4 regions of the Micromonospora sp. NPDC050980 genome follow, and region 4 is predicted to be linked to each of the others. Evidence: riboswitches for the same ligand, from Rfam matches in the RefSeq annotation. Region 4 holds a riboswitch; each other region holds the start of a gene.
What was found. A riboswitch is a leader RNA that binds a small molecule or an ion and turns the genes downstream of it on or off. The one in region 4 is predicted to bind cyclic di-AMP.
Positions count from the first base shown of each region.

Region 1: another riboswitch for cyclic di-AMP. It lies ahead of AB0H28_RS24710 (transglycosylase family protein); the one in region 4 lies ahead of AB0H28_RS18375 (NlpC/P60 family protein).
Region 2: another riboswitch for cyclic di-AMP. It lies ahead of AB0H28_RS29615 (C39 family peptidase); the one in region 4 lies ahead of AB0H28_RS18375 (NlpC/P60 family protein).
Region 3: another riboswitch for cyclic di-AMP. It lies ahead of AB0H28_RS12225 (hypothetical protein); the one in region 4 lies ahead of AB0H28_RS18375 (NlpC/P60 family protein).

Region 1 is NZ_JBFAGS010000020.1:74,637-79,633, forward strand. It holds gene AB0H28_RS24705 (YbaB/EbfC family DNA-binding protein) at 89-529, opposite strand; gene AB0H28_RS24710 (transglycosylase family protein) at 869-1,471, opposite strand; cyclic di-AMP (ydaO/yuaA leader) riboswitch at 1,470-1,614, opposite strand; gene htpG (molecular chaperone HtpG) at 1,975-3,867, opposite strand; gene AB0H28_RS24720 (GntR family transcriptional regulator) at 4,000-4,728, shown strand; gene AB0H28_RS24725 (sterol desaturase family protein) at 4,725-4,997, shown strand, end outside.
Region 2 is NZ_JBFAGS010000046.1:40-5,036, reverse strand. It holds gene AB0H28_RS29635 (polysaccharide pyruvyl transferase family protein) at 1-485, opposite strand, end outside; gene AB0H28_RS29630 (acyltransferase) at 637-1,806, shown strand; gene AB0H28_RS29625 (hypothetical protein) at 1,948-2,322, shown strand; gene AB0H28_RS29620 (hypothetical protein) at 2,519-3,277, shown strand; cyclic di-AMP (ydaO/yuaA leader) riboswitch at 3,585-3,725, shown strand; gene AB0H28_RS29615 (C39 family peptidase) at 3,935-4,792, shown strand.
Region 3 is NZ_JBFAGS010000006.1:98,334-103,330, reverse strand. It holds gene AB0H28_RS12240 (hypothetical protein) at 1-312, opposite strand, end outside; gene AB0H28_RS12235 (STAS domain-containing protein) at 781-1,140, shown strand; gene AB0H28_RS12230 (SRPBCC family protein) at 1,181-1,693, shown strand; gene AB0H28_RS12225 (hypothetical protein) at 2,111-3,199, opposite strand; cyclic di-AMP (ydaO/yuaA leader) riboswitch at 3,204-3,334, opposite strand; gene AB0H28_RS12220 (cation diffusion facilitator family transporter) at 3,481-4,395, opposite strand; gene AB0H28_RS12215 (AAA family ATPase) at 4,472-4,997, opposite strand, start outside.
Region 4 is NZ_JBFAGS010000011.1:78,757-83,753, forward strand. It holds gene AB0H28_RS18370 (peptidoglycan recognition family protein) at 1-1,686, opposite strand, end outside; cyclic di-AMP (ydaO/yuaA leader) riboswitch at 1,919-2,056, shown strand; gene AB0H28_RS18375 (NlpC/P60 family protein) at 2,106-3,101, shown strand; gene dcd (dCTP deaminase) at 3,172-3,750, opposite strand; gene AB0H28_RS18385 (pyridoxamine 5'-phosphate oxidase family protein) at 3,829-4,377, shown strand; gene AB0H28_RS18390 (zinc metalloprotease) at 4,511-4,997, opposite strand, start outside.

The DNA of each region.
Region 1 (4,997 bases), on a different contig from region 4:
ACCGCCACCTCCCCGCACCGGAGTCGATCAACAGCCGAAGCGCGCCAGCGGGCGGGCGTTCGTCCGCCGTTGAGGGCGGTCGGGCGAGTCAGGCGGGGCGGGACGCGGCGGCGCGGTCGCGGCGGATCCGCGCGGCCACCTCGTGCATCGTGCGGCTGAACAGCTCCGCCTGGTCGGGCGGGCCGCCGAGGCGGGCGGCCAGCGCGTCGGTGTCCGCCCGGGCGGACGCGCTGACCTGAGCGTCCAACTCGCTCAGCGCGTCGTTGACGGCGTCGACGAGGTGTCCGCAGAGGATATCCAGCGGCACCCCGGCCAACTCCGGGTCCACGACGACGGAGTGCAACCGGCCACCCTGGACGGCGACCGCCCGGACCCGGCCGCCGGCAGCCGCACCCTCGGCCAGCAGCAGCTCGCCCGGCTCACCGTCGGCGAGCCCGCAGGCCCGGGACCGCATCGCGGCCAGCGCCTGCTGCGTGCGGGTCAGCAGCTCGTCGAGGCTCGCGGCGGCCGAGAACGCATCGTTGGTCATATCCGCGCTTTCTTCACGTCTTAGCCGAGCCTCGTGACCATAGCAACCGGCGCCGACGGAACCTCGTCACCAGCCGCGCCCGGCCGGGCAGGTGACGCCGGGAGCAGGGCGGACACCTCCGCGCCCGGCGTGTCGCGCAGACCGCGAACGCCCGGCCGGACGAACCGGCCGGGCGTTCGCGTCGTCCAGGCGCGACACGTCCCGAGGGACCACGACGCGCGGAGCCACCGGACGGTGTCGCGGAGTGGCAGGCACCCGCACGACGCGACACCGGCCCCACGGCGTGCGACAGGGCTCAAGAGCGCCGGCCCGCCGCGGGACACCACCCGCGGCCGGGGATCAGCGCAAGCGCAGCCGCTGCCCCGGGAAGATCAGACCCGGGTCCTCGCCGACGACCGCCCGGTTGCGCGCGTACAGGACCCGCCAACCACCGGCGACGTGCTTCGCCGCGGCGATCCCGGACAGCGTGTCGCCGGGCCGCACCAGGTGGGACCCGGTGGTCGGTGCGCCGCGCCGTTCCCCGCCCGACGGGCGCGAAACGGTCTTCTTCGTCGGGCTGGCGGCCCTCTTCGTGGACGCGGTCGAGCCCGACCCGGCCTTCCTGCCGCAGACCGGCCAGGCGCCGATGCCCTGCCCGGCGAGGACCTTCTCGGCCACGGCGATCTGCTCGGCGCGGCTGGCCAGGTCGGCCCGGGCGGCGTACTTCTGGCCGCCGTAGCCGTTCCAGGTGCTGCGAGAGAACTGGAGCCCGCCGTAGTAGCCGTTGCCGGTGTTGATGTGCCAGTTGCCGCCCGACTCGCAGCGGGCGACGGCGTCCCAGTTCACGCTCGCGGCGCTGGCCGGCGCGGCCGGCCCGAACAGTGCCGCGGCACCGGTGGCGGCGCCGGCGACGAGCGCGCCGACCACGGTCCGGCGGCGCCGGGATGAGTATGCAGTTGACATGTGGATTCCTCCACGCCGACGAGGTGAGCTGTCGGGTTCGGGCCGAGGAGCCCGGCCGCCGGTGGCGGCTTCACCCCGAGGTGACGTGCACCATGGAACCTGTGGGTCCCCCGCTCCCGCCTGAGGTTCGGGTACCACCGGCCGGCGGCGGGATTGGGCGTTGCCGGACCGTGGTGTCCGCGACTGCGAACGGAACCGACGCTAGGGACGATTCGCGACGATCGACCACTTCTTGTGACGTTCTTCACCCGGTCGGGCTACCGCGTCCAGGGACACGAGTTCGCCGTCGCCGACCTGAGGTGGGGCTACCGTGGGGCGGGACCGGGCCAGATCGCGCGAGGAACGGAGCGGGCCGGCGCCCGGCGCACCCGGTGGGCATCGGGGTGGGCGCGTACCAGCCGCGGATGCTGCGGCTGGTCGGGACGCCTCGATCCTTCCGCACCTGCGGGTAAGGAGGGGCCCCTTGTTAACGCCAGGCGTTAACAAGGGGCCCCTCCTTACCGCTAGAGGCCGCGGGCGAGACGGTCGGCGAGGACGCGGGTGAAGCGGGCCGGGTCGGCCAGCTCGCCGCCCTCGGCCAGCAGCGCCATGCCGTACAGCAGCTCGGCGGTCTCGGTCAGCGCGGCGGTGTCGCCGCCCTCGCCGTGGGCCTTGCGCAGGCCGGTGACCAGCGGGTGGGTCGGGTTCAGCTCCAGGATCCGCTTGACCCGGGGCACCTCCTGGCCCATCGCCCGGTACATCTTCTCCAGCGTCGGCGTCATGTCGTACGCGTCGCCCACCACGCAGGCCGGCGACGTGGTCAGCCGGGTGGACAGGCGCACCTCCTTGACGCTGTCGGTGAGCGCGTCGCCGAGGAACGCGAGCAGGTCGGCGTACTCCTGCCGCTCGGCCTCCGCCTGCTCCTTCTCCTCCTCGGTCTCCAGGTCGACCTGGCCCTTGGCCACCGAGCGCAGCGTCTTGCCGTCGTACGCGCCGACCCGCTCGACCCACACCTCGTCCACCGGGTCGGTGAGGATCAGCACCTCGTAGCCCTTGGCCCGGAACGCCTCCAGGTGCGGGGAGTTCTCGATGGTGGAGCGGTTCTCGCCGGTGGCGTAGTAGATCTCGGTCTGCCCGTCCTTCATCCGCTCGACGTAGCCGCGCAGCGAGGTGGGTTCGGCCGGGTCGTGGGTGGAGGCGGCGCGCACCAGGTCGAGCAGCGTCTCGGTGTTGTCCGGGTCCTCCAGCAGACCCTCCTTGACCACCGGCCCGAATTCGGTCCAGAACGTGCGGTACGACTCGGCCGACATGTCCTTGAGCGTGCCGAGCACCTTCTTGACCAGCCGCCGGCGCACCGCGCGGATCTGCCGGTCCTGTTGCAGGATCTCCCGGGAGATGTTGAGCGACAGGTCGTGCGCGTCCACCACGCCCTTGACGAAGCGCAGGTAGTTGGGAATCAGCGCCTCGCAGTCGTCCATGATGAACACGCGCTTGACGTAGAGCTGCACGCCGCGGCGGCCCTGCGGGGAGAACAGGTCGAGCGGGGCGTGCGAGGGCAGGAAGAGCAGTGCCTCGTACTCGAAGGTGCCCTCGCCCCGCATGTGGATGGTGTCGAGCGGGTCGGCCCAGTCGTGCGCGACGTGCCGGTAGAACTCCTTGTACTCGGACTCGTCGACCTCGTCGCGCGAGCGCGCCCAGAGCGCCTTCATCGAGTTGAGCGTCTGCTCCTCGCGGACGGTGGCGCCGTCCTCGCCGGGCTTGTCGACGGTCATCCGGATCGGCCAGGCGATGAAGTCGGAGTATCGCTTGACGATCTCCCGGATGGTCCGCTCGTCGGTGTAGTCGTGCAGGTTGTCGTCGGTGTCGACCGGCTTGAGGTGCAGGGTGACCGAGGTGCCCGGCGGCGCGTCCTCGACCTGCTGGACGGAGTAGGTGCCCTCGCCGGTGGACTCCCATCGGGTGCCGGCGGCCTGCCCGGCGCGGCGGGTCAGCAGCGTCACCTTGTCGGCGACCATGAAGGTGGCGTAGAAGCCGACCCCGAACTGGCCGATCAGTTCCTGCGAGGCGGCGGCGTCCTTGGTCTCGCGCAGCTTGCGCAGCAGTTCGGCGGTGCCCGACTTGGCGATGGTGCCGATCAGCGCGACCACCTCGTCGCGGGACATGCCGATGCCGTTGTCCCGGACGGTGAGCGTGCGGGCGTCCCGGTCGACCTCCAGCTCGATGTGCAGGTCCGACGTGTCGGCGGACAGCTCCTTGTCGACAAGCGACTCCAGCCGCAGCTTGTCCAGCGCGTCCGACGCGTTGGAGATGAGTTCACGCAGGAAGACGTCCTTGTTTGAGTAGATCGAGTGCACCATCAACTGCAAGAGCTGACGCGCCTCGGCCTGGAACTCCAACGTCTCGACCCGGTCGCTCACACCGACTCCCTTCCCGGTCGTGGGTCCACGGCGAAAGGATACGAGGGGTGACCGCGACGGCACGCACCGGCCGGCACCTAAACTGGTCCAACCAGTTGACGGGTTGATGTGTCCCGGGCCACACTGCTGCGCATGACCTTCGTCCCCGCCCCCCGCGCCTCGGTCTCCGACCACGTCTTCGGTCAGCTCCGCGACGCCATCGTGGCCGGCCGGCACCGCCCGGACGAGACGCTGCCCGGCGAGCGCGAGTTGGCCGCCGCGTTCGCGGTCAACCGGCACGCGGTCCGGGAGGCGCTGCGCCGGCTGCAACAACTCGGCCTGGTGCGGGTGAGCCAGGGCGGCGCGACCCGGGTGCTCGACTGGCGGGTGCACGCCGGGCTCGACCTGGCGCTGTCGCTGGCCCGCTCCGGCGACGTACTCCCGGTCGAGACGCTGGTGCGCGACATGCTGGAGATGCGGGCGTGCGTCGGCGTCGACGCGGCCCGGCTCTGCGCCGAGCGCGCCGACACCGACGTCGTCGCCGCGCTGGTCCACGCCGCCGAGGAGTACGGCACGCTCGCGCCCGACCTCGACCGGATGGCCGAGGCGAACATCCGCATCTGGCGACTGGTCGTGCTGGGCAGCGGCAACACCGCCTACCAGCTCGCCTTCAACAGTCTGGTGGCCGGCACGTTCGCCGTCGGCGACGTCCCCCCCGACGCCCGCGCCGCCGAACTGCTCGACGTGGCCGGCCACCGCCGGCTCGCCGCCGCCGTCGCGTCCGGCCAGGGCGCGGCGGCCGCCCGGCACGCCCGGGCGCTGCTGACCGCCCCGGTCACCACCCCCACCACCCCCACCCCCGGAAGGGAAGCGCGCGCATGATCCCCGCCGTGCTGTACGCCGTCCCGGCGTTCCTGCTGCTGATCGTCATCGAGGCGGTCTCCTACCGTTTCCTGCCCGACGACGACGAGCGCGGCTACGAGCTGCGCGACACCACCACCAGCCTGTCGATGGGGCTGGGCAGCCAGCTCATCGGCGTGCCGTGGAAGCTGCTCACGGTCGGCCTCTACGCCGCGCTGTGGACCGTCGCGCCGGTGCACCTCTCGCCCGGCGACTGGTGGACCTGGGCGATCGTCTTCTTCGCCGACGAC
Region 2 (4,997 bases), on a different contig from region 4:
ACCGCAGAGAAGCCGAGGGTACGCAGGTAGCTCTCGGTGATCTCGCCGCGTACCCCGATGCTGTGCGAGCGGTCGAGCACCGCCCGGCAGAACGCGGTGACCGCGTCGTCGATCGGGCGCAGGTACTCCCGGTCGCCGTCGACGTTCGTCTGCACACCGACGCCGAGGACCACCACCGGGATCTTGAGCCGTTCGATCAGGCGGGTGAGCGGTTCGAGTCGGTGGACGAAGCTGCGGCGGAAGGCGTTGGCCAGCGGGACGACGAAGACGTCGTGGCGCTCGTTGATCTCGTCGGCGTCGCGCGGGTCGGCGGGTTTGCGGGTCGCGGTGATCTCCGCCGTGGAGGTGGCCAGCAGCTTGTGCGCGGCGTGGCTGAACACCAGGTTGCCGGTGTTGTCGCTGATCCAGTTGCGGCCGAAGGTCTCCTCCGGCGTCAGCACGTCGAACGGGCCCTTGCGGGCGCGCAGGAGGATCCTCTGGTGCATTCGGCTGCTCACCTTCCGGTACGGGCCCGGCGGGCGCCAGCGGGGCACCCACGGGTGCGGGAACGGAAATCCTATCCGCCCGCCCGCCGGTGACCGTCCGGACGCCGCCGTGCGGGAACCGGCCGCCTACCACCGGAGTAGGGTGCCCGGGATGACCAGTGCCCCGACCACCACCCGCGCGCCGCGGCTGCCGTCGCTGACCGGGCTGCGGTGGATCGCCGCCCTGCTGGTCTTCGGTTTCCACGCCGGCACCATGCGGATCATCGCCGAGCCGCAGTGGAAGGCGGTGGTGGACAAGGCGTTCAGCCTCGGCCTCTCCGGGGTCGAGTTCTTCTTCGTCCTCAGCGGGTTCGTGCTGGTCTGGTCGTACCGGGACGGCGAGCGCGCGCGGACGTTCCTGCGCCGCCGGTTCGCCAAGATCTACCCGAATCACCTGGTGACGTTCGTGGCGGCGCTGGCCGTGGCGGCCTGGTTCGCCGACCCGATCCTGCCGTGGGCCGCGATCGGCAACCTGTTCCTGGTCCAGGCGTGGATCCCGCTCAACGGCTACTTCTACAGCGTCAACAACGTGAGCTGGTCGCTCTCCTGCGAGCTGGCCTTCTATCTGTGCCTGCCGCTGGTGGTGCCGTGGCTGCGCCGGGCCGGCACCGGCTGGCTGCGGGTGGCGCTGGTCGCCGCGCCGCTGCTGATCCTGGCGCTCTGGCCCGGTCAGCACCTGGTGCCCGAGGACCAGCGGTGGTGGTTCACCCAGATCTTCCCGGTCACCCGGTCCTTCGAGTTCTGGATGGGCGCCGCCGCGGCCGAGCTGATGCGCCGCCAGCGCTGGCGTGGCCCCAACCTCCCCGCGGCCAGCCTGCTCTTCGTCGCCACCTGGGTGATCGCCGCACTGTGGATCCGGGCCGAACTGTGGGCGGCGCTGCTCGCCGTGGCGTACCTGCTGGTCATCGCCGCCGCGGCGGACGCCGACGTGCGGGGCCGGCGGACCCCCTGGCGATCCCGTCCGATGGTCTGGCTCGGCGAGGTCTCGTTCGCGTTCTATCTGGTCCACGTGCTGGTCATGGTGACCGTCCTGCGGCTCACCGGCGACTGGGGCACCGGGTTGCCGGGCTGGCGGGGTCCGGTCGCGGTGCTCGGTTTCCTGCTGCTCACCCTGGCGCTCGCCGCCGCCCTGCACCGCTGGGTGGAGGTGCCGATGATGCGCCGCCTCGGCCCGTCCCGCCGCCGGGCGCCGGCCGCCGCGCCGGGTGTGCCGGCGCCGAGGTCGGCCGCCGACGACACCTCCCGCCCGATCGAGTACGCCGGGCGGCGCCGACCGGACTGAGCGGCCCGACCGGCTCCCTGGTGTTCCCGCCCGGTGGCGTCCTTACCCGCCGGCGTCTCTACCGGTGGCGTTCCTGCCCGGCGGTGTCGCGACACGCCCGGCGACGGTGCGGCACTGTGGAATCGGCGGTAATTTGTACCCGTGCTTCCGATCGCGCTCACCTGTCCCGTGTGGTGGGTGGCGCGCTGGGCGGCACGGATGCTGGCCAGCCTGGCCGTGGTGGTCGCCTTCTCGCTCGGCACCGCCACGCTGCCGGCGGGTGTGGCCGCACCGGCGTCGGGTGGCCCGGCCGCCGGCCTGACGGTCCGCGCCGCCGTCGGCACGCCGACCGTCCCGCGACCGGAGCGCGACGACTCCCCCGCCGCCCGGCAACGCGACCTCACCCGGCAGAGCGACCCGGCCGGCGTCGCGGAACCGCCGCTGGCGGGCGCCGCCGTCGCGCCGACCGGTCCGTTCCCGATCCCGGCCGGGCAATCGGCGGCACCGGCCGGCCCGCGGGCCCCGCCCGCCCGCTGACCGGTCACGGGCCCCGCCCGCCCCTGGTCCGCCACGGCCCCACCCGTCCGCTGACCACCACGGGCGCGGCCGGCCCGCATCCACCCGAACCTCACCCCGCACCCGCCCCTCGGTGGTCCGGCGCCGCCCGAGCGCGACCCCGCGCCGACCGGCCGGTGCGGATCCTCCCGCCATCGTCTCCCGTGAGGTGCCGACCATGTCGCAGACCGTTCTCCTCAACTTCCTCACCGCGGTTCCCGAGGCCGCCGCCATCTGGTCGGTCCTGACCGTGCTCGCCCTCGTCCTGCTCGCCGTGCTGGTCGCCCGTCCCGAACGCGACGGTGAGACCGAGGTCGAGCCGGTCGACGCCGAAGCCGTTCACCGCGCCGACCTGACCCGCTACGCCGCCGAGGTGGCGGTGGCCGCCGCCGGCGCGGCGCAGACCGCCCGCCGCCGCCGCGAGCAGTGGCTGACCGCGCGGAGCGAGGCGGACACGGCCTGGACCGCGTACGACGAGGCGGACACGGCGGCCCGACGTCTGGCCGGTGCCGGCGCGTTGCCCGCGCCGCGCACCCCACGCACCCCGACCGAGTACGCGGCCCGGGAACGCTGGCTGCACCACGCCGCCATGGCCGCGCACTGGCGGGGCGACCTGACCGCCCGCCAACTCGCCGACGTGCTGGCCCACCGCAACGGGTGGGATCCGCGTCGCCACCCGGCCGAGCAGGAGATCACGCTGGCCCGCACGGTCCGGGACGGGCGCCGTGCCGGCTGGGAGGTGGCCGCCGAACGGGAGCGTCTGGCCTGGCAGGACGCCGAACGGGCCGCCGAGTCGGCCCGGACGCTCGCCGCCGAGGCGTTTGCGGCTGCGGTGGCGTTGCGGCCCGTTCCGGCGCCCCGGCCCCCGGCGGTGACCCGCGTACCGGCCCCGGCGTCCGCGTCCGGTGCCCGCTGGCGGCCGGCCCGGGTGGGCTGAGCGGGCCACCTCTGCCGAATCGTTACCGAGTGTGGTGAGGCCGCTCACCTGCGCCCTCCGGCCCGCGGTCGCCCGAACGCATGACCGGTCCGGTGCCTGGTGCCCGTTTCCCCGCCGGCCGGATGTCCCTCTTTCCGCCCGCCGGCGCCCGTCGCAGCCCCTTGTCCCATTGAGGGAAGTGAGTGACAGGCTGTTCCAAATCCGTAGTCGGCAGTTGTGTTTACGCAGGTGGTGCCGCTTGGCAGGGCCTGTACCCACCGGTAGTGTCGGCGCGTCCGGTGCGGTTTCCGATCGCCGATGGCGACGCCGCGCCGACCCGCCTAATCGTGCACACACGAACCGGGGACCCACAGCAACACCGGGGTGAATCCGCGAGCCACGGCCGCGGTAGGGCGTACTTCCCGCCCGAATCCGTCAGCTAACCCGGTCGGCGGCCACGGAAGGAGTTCCATCCTCGTGACCACCAGCCCCCGATCGTCCCCCTGCCTCCACGGCCTCCGGGTGCCGACGCTCGCCTGACCGGCGACGCCCACCCGACCCCCTGCCTCGCCCGGCCGTCCGGGCGTGGCTTCCCGCGGCCCTGCCGTCCACCAGCGCGCGTGAGTGCCTCCGCGCGCCGGGCCGGCGCGTGCCGCTCACCCCCCGTGGAGGAACACCGTGCAGCCTTACCTGAAGCGTCAACTGCGGCGCCTCGTGACCGAACGTCCGTACCAGATCATCGCCGGTTCGGCAGCCGCCCTCGTGCTGGCCGGCGGCACCGGCGCCGCCCTCACCACCGCCGACGAGGCCCCGGTCCGGCAGGAGAACACCGCCTCGGTGGCCGACCTCGGTGGCCGTCTCGGCGACACTGCCGGCCGCAGCGAGGCCCGGATCACCGTCCCGTCGCCGAGCGCGTCGCCGAGCGCGTCGCCGAGCGCATCGCCGAGCGCGTCGCCCAGCGCCAGCGCCGCACCGACGGCGAAGACCGCCGACCCGGACACCACCACCCGCAAGGCCAAGCCGAAGCCGCCGTCGACCAAAGTGCTCGACTACGACTACCAGGCGCAGACCACCTACTACTACTGCGGGCCGGCCGCGGTGCGCAACGCGCTCAGCGCCAACGGCATCGAGCGCAGCCAGGACACCCTGGCCGTCGCGCTCGGCACCACCGAGATGGGCACCAACTCCGCCGAGGACACCACCCGGGTGCTCAACCAGCAGGTCAAGGGCGACCCGTACCGGACGCGAATGATTCCCGGCGCGGCCACCCGCGGGCAGATCGACCAGCTCCAGGCCGACGTCGTCCGGGCGGTCAACGACGGGCGGGCGGTCGTCTCGAACGTCGCCGGTGATGCCACCGACACCAACGGCGGCTGGCACTCGTTCCCGGGCGGCCACTACATCGCCGTGGTCGGCTACCAGAACGACGGCCGGACCGTGCGGATCGCCGACTCGGCCGACCCGTCGCTGCCGTCGTACTGGGTGACCACGATCGACCTGGCGAACTGGATGGCCACGCGCGGCTACTCCGCCTGACCTCCCTTCCCGGTACGCGCGTCGAAGGCCGGCACCCTTTCCGGGTGCCGGCCTTCGGCGTGTCTGCTTACTTGTTCCAGTGCTGGTGGACGAGGTCTGCCGCCTGCTGCTCCCACTGGGCGTAGGCGTCGGGGTAGGCGGAGACCTGGACGGTCTGCGCGGCGTCGGTCAGGGGCATGTCCTGCCAGCCGTCGACCTGCGTGAG
Region 3 (4,997 bases), on a different contig from region 4:
GGCGGTGCCGGCGGCCCACCCGATGGCGGCGCCGGCGAGGGCCGCCGCAATCAGCAGCGTCCAGGGCAGCGCGGGCCGGCGACCGGCGAGCGCGTCGAAAGCGAGGCCGGCCCGGCGGCGCGCCTCGTCGGCGGCGGAGCCGACCAGGTCGGTGGCGTCGTCGGCCAGGCCGGAGGAGTTGCGGCGGGCCGTGCGGGTGGCGTCGCGCACGCTGTCCCCGGCGGAGCCGACCGCGGAGAGCAGGTGCTGCCACGCCTGGTCCGCGACTCGCTCGGGCTTGCTGCGGCGGTCCATCAGGCTGGATCCGAACATCGTTCTACCTCCTCGGGTGCCGAAGCCCGGCGGCCATTTCGGACTCCGGCGTTCATCCGGCGCGTCACGGTTCACTCCCGGTGGGCAGTGCCCCACCCACCACCGTCCCAAACCCCGCGTGGCGACCAGGGGTGATCAAGGAGTCGACGCGGACCCGCGGGCGGTGAGGTAGGCGGACAGGAGCGGACGAATCACCCGAACGCGCCGACGGGTGGGTGTTCCCCGTGACGTGCGCCGGCCCGCTACCCTGGATCGGCGGATCGGTCGACCGGGCTCCGTCGTTCGGCCGGTCGTGGTCCGCGACGAAGGGGAAATCGGAACCCGGAGGTCCGGATTGGGTTCGCCCAGGTGTGCCCAGTCCGCGAATTGCTCATCCCGGGGGGTGGCGACCGGGGCCGTTGGAGGAATACTCTCGGTCGCGGCCCGCGTACTGATGAGGCGCCCGTTGGGGCGAGTGGAGGTGCTCGCGTGAGCCTGTCGATCGTGAAGTCGATGCGTCCTGGTGGTGTCGTCCAGATCGCCCCTCGGGGGGAGATCGACGTCGACACCGCGTACGAGGTGCGAGAGGCGATCGCCGAGGTGCTCGCCAAGGGGCGCCCCGCCCGGATCGAGCTCAACATGCGGCTCGTGACGTTCATCGACTCCGTCGGCATCAGCGCCATGGTGGCCGGCTTCCAGACCTGCGAGGTCAGCGGCGTCAAGCTCGTGGTCACCGAGCCGAGCCGGTTCGTGCACCGTCAACTCTGGGTGACCGGTCTGCTCGGTCTCTTCGGCGCGCCCGAGCCCTGGTTCGCCGACGACGCCCCCGAGGTGCTCCCGGGCGCCTGAGCGCCGCCCGACCCCCACCGACCGGGGGACCTTCGACCCGTTGCCAGCCCGGCGCTGGTACGGGACGATCGTCCGGACCCACGACGGCGAGGGGGACCGGTTGCAGAGCAGCGACAGCTTCAGCTACACCGTGCAGGCCCGGTGCAGCCGAGCGGACGCGGCGGCCCTGCTCGGTGACCTCAGCCGGCAGGGCGAGCTGCATCCGTTGATCGTGCGGGTCCGGCAGGTGCCGGCCCGGCCGGGCGCGCTGGCCAGCTATGCGATCACCGACCGCCTGGAGTTGGGTCCGCTGCACTTCCCGGTGACCTATCAGGCGGACGTGCTGGTCGCCAACGAGGACGAGGTGGTCACCGTCGCCCGGCAGCAGCCGGCGACGACGGTGCGCAACCACACCCGGCTGCGCGACGAGCCCGACGGTGTGGTGCGGATCGACGTGGAGATCACCCTCACCGCGCCGGCGCCGCTGTTCGGCTACGCGTTCCGCCAGGCCCGGGCCGCCCACCTGGGTCTCGCCGCCCGTCTCGGCGCGACCCTGGAGGGCCGGCCGGTCTGACCCCGGCGGTCCCCGGGCCGGCCCGACGCCCCGGCCGCATCCGCCCCCACGGCTTGTATACCGACAGCACGGTGGCGACCAGCAGCAGCGTGGTGGAGACGGCCGGCGCCACCACCAGGTCGACCCGCAGGTGCGCGTCGGCGGCCCCGGCGGGCGCGCCGAGGTGCCGGAGCCGGGGGGCCACCAGCGCCGCCGCCGGGTAGACCACCTCGGGGTCGGCCCCGCGCAGCCCGGCCACGCCGAGCGCGAGCAGCGTCAGATCGCTGCCGAGCCAGCCAACGAGGTGGCCAGGTGCGCGGTGAGCAGCGCCTTCCGGCCGGCGGGGGAGAGTCGTCTCATGCCCCGATCGTCACCCGCCGCGCCGCCCGCGTCGTGGCCCGGGCGGCGACACCCGGCGTACGCCGTGGGGCGTGGTGCTCAGTACACCGACAGGTGCACGTGGTTGGTGTGGTCGCTGGACGGGTCGCCGTTGCCGCCGCTGTACGACTTCCAGCCGCTGCTGGGCAGCCAGATCCGCCGGAACCAGATCACGTAGAGCACGGCGAGCGGGTCGGCGTTGCGGATGAAGTACGCGGCCAGGTTGTTGCCGTACGTCTTGTCGCCGCCGCTGGCGACGCCGCCGAAGCCGTTCTTCTGCGCCGCGAAGTCGCAGGCCCGCCCCTTCGGGTGCTCGCCCGAGCCGCTGGGCCGGTGACAGGAGACGTACCGGGTGAAGCCGGCCGCCTTGGCCTGTTGCAGCGCGTGCAACGTGCGCGGCGTGATGCAGCCGCTGGCCGGCGTCGGGTCGTTGACGCTGCACGACTCCGCCGGCCAGGAGCCGTCGGAGTTGCGCCGGGCCGGCTTCGCGTTCGCCGTGGACGTGCCCCGGACGCTGTCGCCGTCGTCGCTGTCGCGGCTGGTGGAGCTGCGGTTGTTCGCCACCTCCAGCGCGCGTTCGGCCTGCTCCTTGCGCTTGCCCATGACCGTGACCTGCTTGCGCTGTTCCCGGATCTCGCCGTCGAGGGCGGTGCGGGTGCGGATCGCCTCGTCCCGGGTGGCGATCAGGTCGCGTAGCGCCCGGTCCTCGTGCGCGGCGACCGTCTCCAGGGCCGCGGCCCGGTCCATGAAGCCTTCCGGGCTGCGGCTGCCGAGCAGCGCCGCGGCGGTGCCCATCCGGCCGGTGCGGTAGGCCACCTGGGCGATCTCGCCGACCTTGGCGTCGCGTTCGGTCAGCTCCCCGTCGATCGTCCGGAGCCGGTCGTTGAGCTGCTTCTGCCGGGTCACCGAGCGGTTCAGTGCGGCCTTGGCGTCCAGCCAGCCCTTGCTGGCCGCGTCGAGTTGGGCGCGCAGGGTCGGGGTGCCGCCCTCGTCGTCGCCGGGCGCGGCGGCCAGCAGGCCGGTCGGTGGGGCCGACCGGGCCGCGACGGCGGGGGAGACCGGCGCGGTGCCGACGCCGAGGGCCAGGGTCGCCACGAGCAGGGCCGCCAACCGGGCGGCCGTCCGTCGTACAGGTGCCGCTGTGGGCATTCAGGTTTCCTTCCGTCAACCGCCGACCGGGTTAGCTGACGGGTTCGGGACGGAAGATCCCTACCGCTGACGCGGATGCACCCCACGTACGTGGTTCCCCGGCTCGCCCTGCGGGCGATTAGGCGCCGGCCGCGCCCACGGGCGCCGGAGTGGCGCTCGCGGTGTGGCCGCGACCGAGCCTACCGGCGCTGCCCGGGGCCGGCTCCACCGACCGGAACCAGCTACCCAGACAAAACCGGCGTAAGCTAACAATAACCACAAGGATTTAAGGCTGTCCTCAATTACCACTCGGTCGGGCCGCAGGTCCCGGCCGACGCTCCGGGTTCGACCTGCAACGTGGCGTGGTCGATCGAGAAGTCCTCGTGCAGCGCGGCCCGGGCGGCGCCCAGCACGGCGGCCACCTCGGCGTCCGCGTCGAGGGCCAGGTGGGCCGAGGCGACGTCCATGCCCGAGGTGAGCGTCCAGACGTGCAGGTCGTGCACCTCCGCCACGCCGGGCACCGCGGCCAGCCGGTCGTGCACCGCGGTCACCTGGAGGTGCTCCGGGGCGGCCTGCACCAGGATGCGCACCGCGGCGCGGCCGAGCCGCCAGGTGCGCGGCAGGATGAACAGGCCGATCGCCACCGCGACCACCGGGTCGGCCCACCACCAGTCGGTGAGGGCGATGACCAGCGCGGCGCCGATCACGCCGAGCGAGCCGAGCAGGTCGCCCAGCACCTCCAGATAGGCCCCGCGCAGGTTGATGCTCTCCTGCGCGCCGGAGCGCAGCAGCGCGAACGCGGCGATGTTGGCCAGCAGGCCGAGCACGGCGACCACGAGCATCGGCCCGGCGAGCACCTCCGGCGGCTCGCCGAAGCGGCGTGCCGCCTCGATCAGGACGTAGATCGCGACGGCGCCGAGCAGCACCGCGTTGGCCAGCGCCGCGAGCACCTCCAGCCGGTAGAGCCCGAAGGTGCGCTGCGGGTCGGTGCGGGCACGCCGGGTGGCGCTGATCGCCGCGAGCGCCATGCCGATGCCGAGGACGTCGGTGAACATGTGCCCGGCGTCGGAGAGCAAGGCGAGCGAGCCGGTCGTGACGGCGGTCACCGCCTCGACCAGCATCAGCGCGGTGAGCAGCGCGAAGGCGGCCCAGAGCCGCCCCGCGTGCCGCTGCGCCGCGTTGGCGACCGCACCGCTGTGGTCATGACCTGCGCCCACGCGCACACCCTCCGTCCCGTGCCTCGGCCGGAACCAATCTATGCTCACATCGCTATGTGTGCAACTGAGGGTGGGATCATCCCACCGGGTCGAGCGTGGTCAGGCGCTGGGTGGCCCGGGAGAGCGCCACATAGAGCGTGCGGACCCCGGAGCCGGGGTCGGCCCGGATCTCGCCCGGCGCGACCAGCACCACCCCGTCGTACTCCATGCCCTTTGCCTGCAGGCTGGTCACCACCTGGAGGCGGCCGGCGCCGAGCGCGCCCAGCCAGCCGGCCACCTCGTCCCGGCGCGGCACCGGCGTGATCACCCCGACCGTGCCCTCCACCTCGGCCAGCAGCGCCCGGACCGCCTCCACCGTGGCCGCCGGCAACTCGGCCGCCGGCACGACGCGCTGCACCGGCGGTACGCCCGTCGAGCGCACCGCGTCCGGCAGCGCCAGGTCCGGGTACAGCCGACGGATCTCCGCCGCCGCCACGGCGAAGATCTCCGCCGAGTTGCGGTAGTTGGTGGTCAGCTCGTAGCGGCGCCGGCGGCGCCGCCCCAACGCCTCGTCCCGGGCCCGGTCCAGCTCCTGCGGGTCACCGGTCCAGGCGGTCTGCGCC
Region 4 (4,997 bases):
CTTCGCGGTGGGCGCGGAGGCCGGGTTGTGGAACCACGCCTTCTGGCCGAGATACCAGATCGCCGTCCAGTCACCCTGCCGGCCGGCCACCGCGTACGTCTGTCCGGCGGAGGCGCGGGCGCCGTGGTCCGAGATGTACATCGTGTCCGGGGTGCCGTCCGGGCGCAGCCCGAGGTCGTTGACCAGCGGGGCGTCCGCGCTCGGCGCGGTCCGCAGGAGCACCGCCGAGGAGCCGCGCGCCGGGCAGGTCTCGGCCGGCGGGGTGGGCGTGGGGACGCCCGGCGGCTGCTGGTTGCAGCCGACGAACGCCGGCCGGTTGGTGGCGAAGTCCGGGTCGATGGTGACCAACCCGGTGCGCGGGGTGCCGGTGGTCCGCAACGGCGCCTTCATCAGGTCGAAGTAGTGCGACCAGTCCCAGTAGGGGCCCGGGTCCCAGTGCATGCCCTTGACCGTGCCGGCCACGGTGCCGGGCACGTTGTCGTGCCCGATGATGTGCTGCCGGTTCAGCGGGATGCCGAACTTGTGCGCCAGATACCGGACCAGCTTCGCCGAGCTGCGGTACATCGCCTCGGTGTACCAGGTGCCCTGCCCGGCGAAGCCCTCGTGCTCCAGGCCGATGGACTTGGCGTTGACGTACCAGTTGCCGGCGTGCCAGCCGACGTCCTTGGCCTTGATGTGCTGGGCGACGTAGCCGTCCACCGAGCGCAGCGTGTAGTGCCAGCCCAGGTAGTCGGCCCGCTTCACCAGATCGACGCTGGGGTCGAAGTAACCCTCGGTGTCGTGGATGACGATGTACTCGATCTTCTGCTGCTTCGGCCGGTCGCCCAGGTCGTGGTTGCCGTAGTCGCCCGGGTCGGCGCTGAGCTGCTCGTAGGGGGCGGGAATCCACTCGCAGGCCAGCCGCACCGGGCACTCCAGCCCGTCCGGCCGCGCGGCGTGGCGCAGCCCGAGGCGGGCGAGGCGGCTACGGTCCGGCTGCGCGGAGGTGGCGGCCAGCGTGACCCGCTGCCCGTCGTCGGTGGTGCGGGTGGCGCCCTGGCCGAGCTGGTCGTAGACCTCGTCGGCGAAGGCCGCCGCCGCGTCGGAGGTGTCCGCGCCGGAGTAGCGAGCCACCGCGCCGTACCAGGCCGCCGGGTCGCTGCCGGCGCCGACCGGCCCGCCCAGTGCCTTCTGGTACGAGGCGAGCAGCGCGGCGCCGCCCCGGATGTTCGCGGCCGGGTCGGTGCGCAGCTTGCGCGCGTCGAGCCCGGTGAGCGTCGCGGCGGCGTCGAGCGTCTGGAGCGAGGCCGCCGGCAGCGGCGTCTCCCGGGCCGGCGCGGCAGCGGTGGCCGGGTCGAGGGTGAGCGGGCGTGCGTCGTCGCCGCGCGGGTCCTCGTCCTCGTCGACGTGCGCGCTGCCCGGCCTGGCGAGCACGTGGGTGGCGTCGGTCAGGTGCATCGGGCCGTAGCCGCCGCTGGTGCTGGGCTGGCCGGGGTGGACGTCCCAGCGGGACTCCAGGTAGGAGACACCGAGCAGCACGTTCTGCGGCACGCCGTACTCGGCCGCCGCGGCGGCGTACTGCTGCTGCCGGTCCCCGGCGGACGGTGGCGCCGCGGTCACCGGGCCGGTGGTCGCGAGTGCGGTGGCGGTCGCCACGGCGGCGGCGAGCAGTATCCGTCTGCCCGACGGCGGGGGTGAGAGGTGCATCGAACCTCCTGGACAGGGATGGGGGTCACTGCGTCCCCCACCCTCACTCCGCGAGCCGGGAGGGTCAATACCTTTCCGGTAGGTAATCTGTCATGAAAAAAAGCTTCACGCCGGTTCGGTCGGCGCGGCCGGTACGGAGTGTCACGGCCGTTCGGGTTGCGGATCGGTAACACGGGTACCTACTCTGGTCAGTCGTCGGCCGCCAGTCTCACCGTCCACCCCGGGCGGTGACGGTCCGACACCGCCGAGTCGCCCACGGGCGAACCGGGGACCCAGGTAACCGGGGTGAATCCGCAGCCACTGCGGTAGGGCGGCTCCCTTCCCGCCCGAACCCGTCAGCTAACCCGGTAGGCGGTCAGACGAAGGAGAACCGACGCCCGGTGGCACACCATGCCCCGCGGCCGACGTCGAGCCGGTCGATGGACCGGTCCGCAGTCGTGCCGCGATCCCGCTGGTCCCGCTTCACCACCACACTCGCCGCGCTGGTCGGCGCCGCCGTCGTCCTGACCGGCGGCGCGACGGCGGCCCACGCCGAACCCTCGGTCGCCGAGATCGAGGCCCGGATCGACCGCGACTGGAACAAGCTCGAACCCGTCATCGAGCAGGTCAACGCCGTACGCGAGCAGCTCGCGGTGCGGCGCAAGCAGGCCGACGCGCTCGGTAAGCAGATCGCCCCGCTCCAGGCCCGGGTGGACGCCGCGCTCGGGCAGGTCGGCGGGCTCGCCGCCGACGCCTACAAGGGCGACAACCTCTCCACCGTGAACGCCCTGCTGGGCAGCCGCTCGCCGAGCGAACTGGTCAGCGGCCTGGAGATGCTCGACCGCTTCGCGCACCACCAGCAGCAACAGGTCCGCGACATCGCCGCGTTGCGCGACGAACTGTCCGCGAAGAAGAAGCCGCTGGACGCGATGGTCGCCGACCTGAGCCGCACCGAGGCGCAACTCGCGGCGAAGAAGAAGCAGATCGACGCCGAGATCGCCAAGCTCCAGAAGCTGCGCCTCAAGGTGTACGGCAACGGCGGCGGCGGTCCGCTGCGGCCGGCTCCCTGCCCCGCCGGATATCCCGGCGGCGCGGCCGGGGTGGCGGTCAAGTTCGCCTGCGCCCAGATCGGCAAGATCTATGTCTGGGGCGCGGCCGGCCCGGACCACTTCGACTGCTCCGGCCTGACCATGGCCGCCTGGGCCAAGGCGGGTGTCTCGCTGCCGCACAACGCGCGCCAGCAGCACAACGTCACGAGTCGGGTCAGCCGCGCCGAGCTGCGCGCCGGTGACCTGGTCTTCTACTACGGCGACCTGCACCACGTGGGGATGTACGTCGGCGACGGCTGGGTGGTGCACGCCTCTCAGTCCGGCAAGCCCATCACCATGAAGCGCGTCGACGACGGCGACATCAACAGCTACGGCCGCCCCGGCTGAGATGCAAGGAGGGGCCCCCGGTTAACGCATTCCGCATAACAGGGGGCCCCTCTTAACAACTCAGCAGGCGTCAGCGGGTCGGCCAGGTGCGCCAGCTCTGCCAGGACCGGCTCGGCGTCGGGCCGCGCTGGCCCTGGTAGCGCGAGCCGTAGACGGCCGAGCCGTACGGGTGTTCGGCCGGCGAGGAGAGCCGGAAGATGCACAACTGGCCGATCTTCATGCCCGGCCAGAGCGTGATCGGCAGATTCGCCACGTTGGACAGCTCCAGCGTGACGTGGCCGGAGAAGCCCGGGTCGATGAAGCCGGCGGTGGAGTGGGTCAGCAGCCCGAGCCGCCCCAGCGACGACTTGCCCTCCAGCCTGCCGGCCAACTCCTCGCCCAGCGAGATCACCTCGAGCGTGGAGGCGAGCACGAACTCGCCCGGGTGCAGCACGAAGGGCTGACCCTCCGGCACCTCCACCATCGAGGTCAGGTCGTCCTGCTGCATCGACGGGTCGATGTGGGTGTAGAGATGGTTGTTGAAGACCCGGAACAACCGGTCCAGGCGTACGTCGATGCTGGACGGCTGCACCAGCGTGGGCTCGAAGGGCTCCAGCGCGAGCGTGCCCGTCTTGATCTCGGAGACCAGGTCGCGGTCGGAGAGCAGCATCGGAACACCATAGCGACCGGTATCGGTGACCTGCGTGTCGGACTACATCTTCGTACACCTGTTCGATAGAATGTCCGCATGGCTTCCTGGTTCGAATTCGCCGCCGACGAGCCCCGCCTCGCCGCCGAGATCCGCCTTCTGATTAAGCAGTACGGGCCGGGCTTCGGCTACCTCGCCACGGTCCGCGCGGACGGTGGTCCCCGGGTGCATCCGGTCTCCCCGCTGATCACCGACGACGGGCTCTGGTGCTTCGTCATCGACTCGCCGAAACGGCGCGACCTCGAACGCGACGGCCGCTACGCGCTGCACTCGTTCCCCCCGGAGGAGAGCGACGACGAGGCGTACGTGGCGGGCCGGGCGCACCCGGTGGCCGATCCGGCCACGGTGGCCCGGCTGGCCCGGCTCGGCCGGGCGGCTCCGCAGGGCGACTGGCGGCTGTTCGAGTTCACCGTCGACGTGGCGATGCTGACCCGGCGCGACCAGGTCGCCCGCCCCGGCGCCGGCCGGCCGCAGATGCGCCTCTGGCTCGATCCCCGGGGCGGCGCGCCGACGCTGCGGCGCGACCCGCTCATCCCGGAGGGCCGGCGTGGCCGGCACGGCTTCGACACTCGCCGCCCGGCCGCCTGACCGGCCGCTCTCGGCCGGGCCGGTCAGGCGGTCGGCCGTCGTCGACGGTGGCCGTCCACCCACGACCGGGCCGGAAACGACGGGTGCCGGCCCCGTCCGAGGACAGGGCCGGCACCGTACGCGGTTCGTCGGGTCAGGCCGCGCGGTAGGCGTTCCACGCGGTGAGCATGCGGCTCGCCTGGCCGGCGGTGAACTGGTACATGCAGGAGTCGTAGGTGTAGTCCATGAAGTTGGTGATCGGGTCCTTGCCGCTGGCGGAGCAGGTGTCCCGGCCGGTCGGGCACTGGTAGGCGGGGGATGCCTCGGCCGGGGTGTCGGAGACGCTGTCGCCCGAGCCGGAGCACCCGCCCTGGAAGGTGTGGTAGAGGTTCAGCCAGTGGCCGATCTCGTGGGTGCCCGTGTCGCCCTGGTTGTAGTTGGTCGCCGTGCCGCCGGGGAGCGACTCGTTGAGCACGACCACGCCGTCCATCTTGTCCAGCTTCCGCTTCGGGAACGTCGCCCAGCCGAGCAGGCCGTCGCTCAACTCACCGAGGTACATGTTGAGCGTGTTCTTGCCGCCCGTGCGCAGCGAGGTCTTCATCGACCGCTCCGCCGAGGAGCCCTGCACGATCGGGTACCAC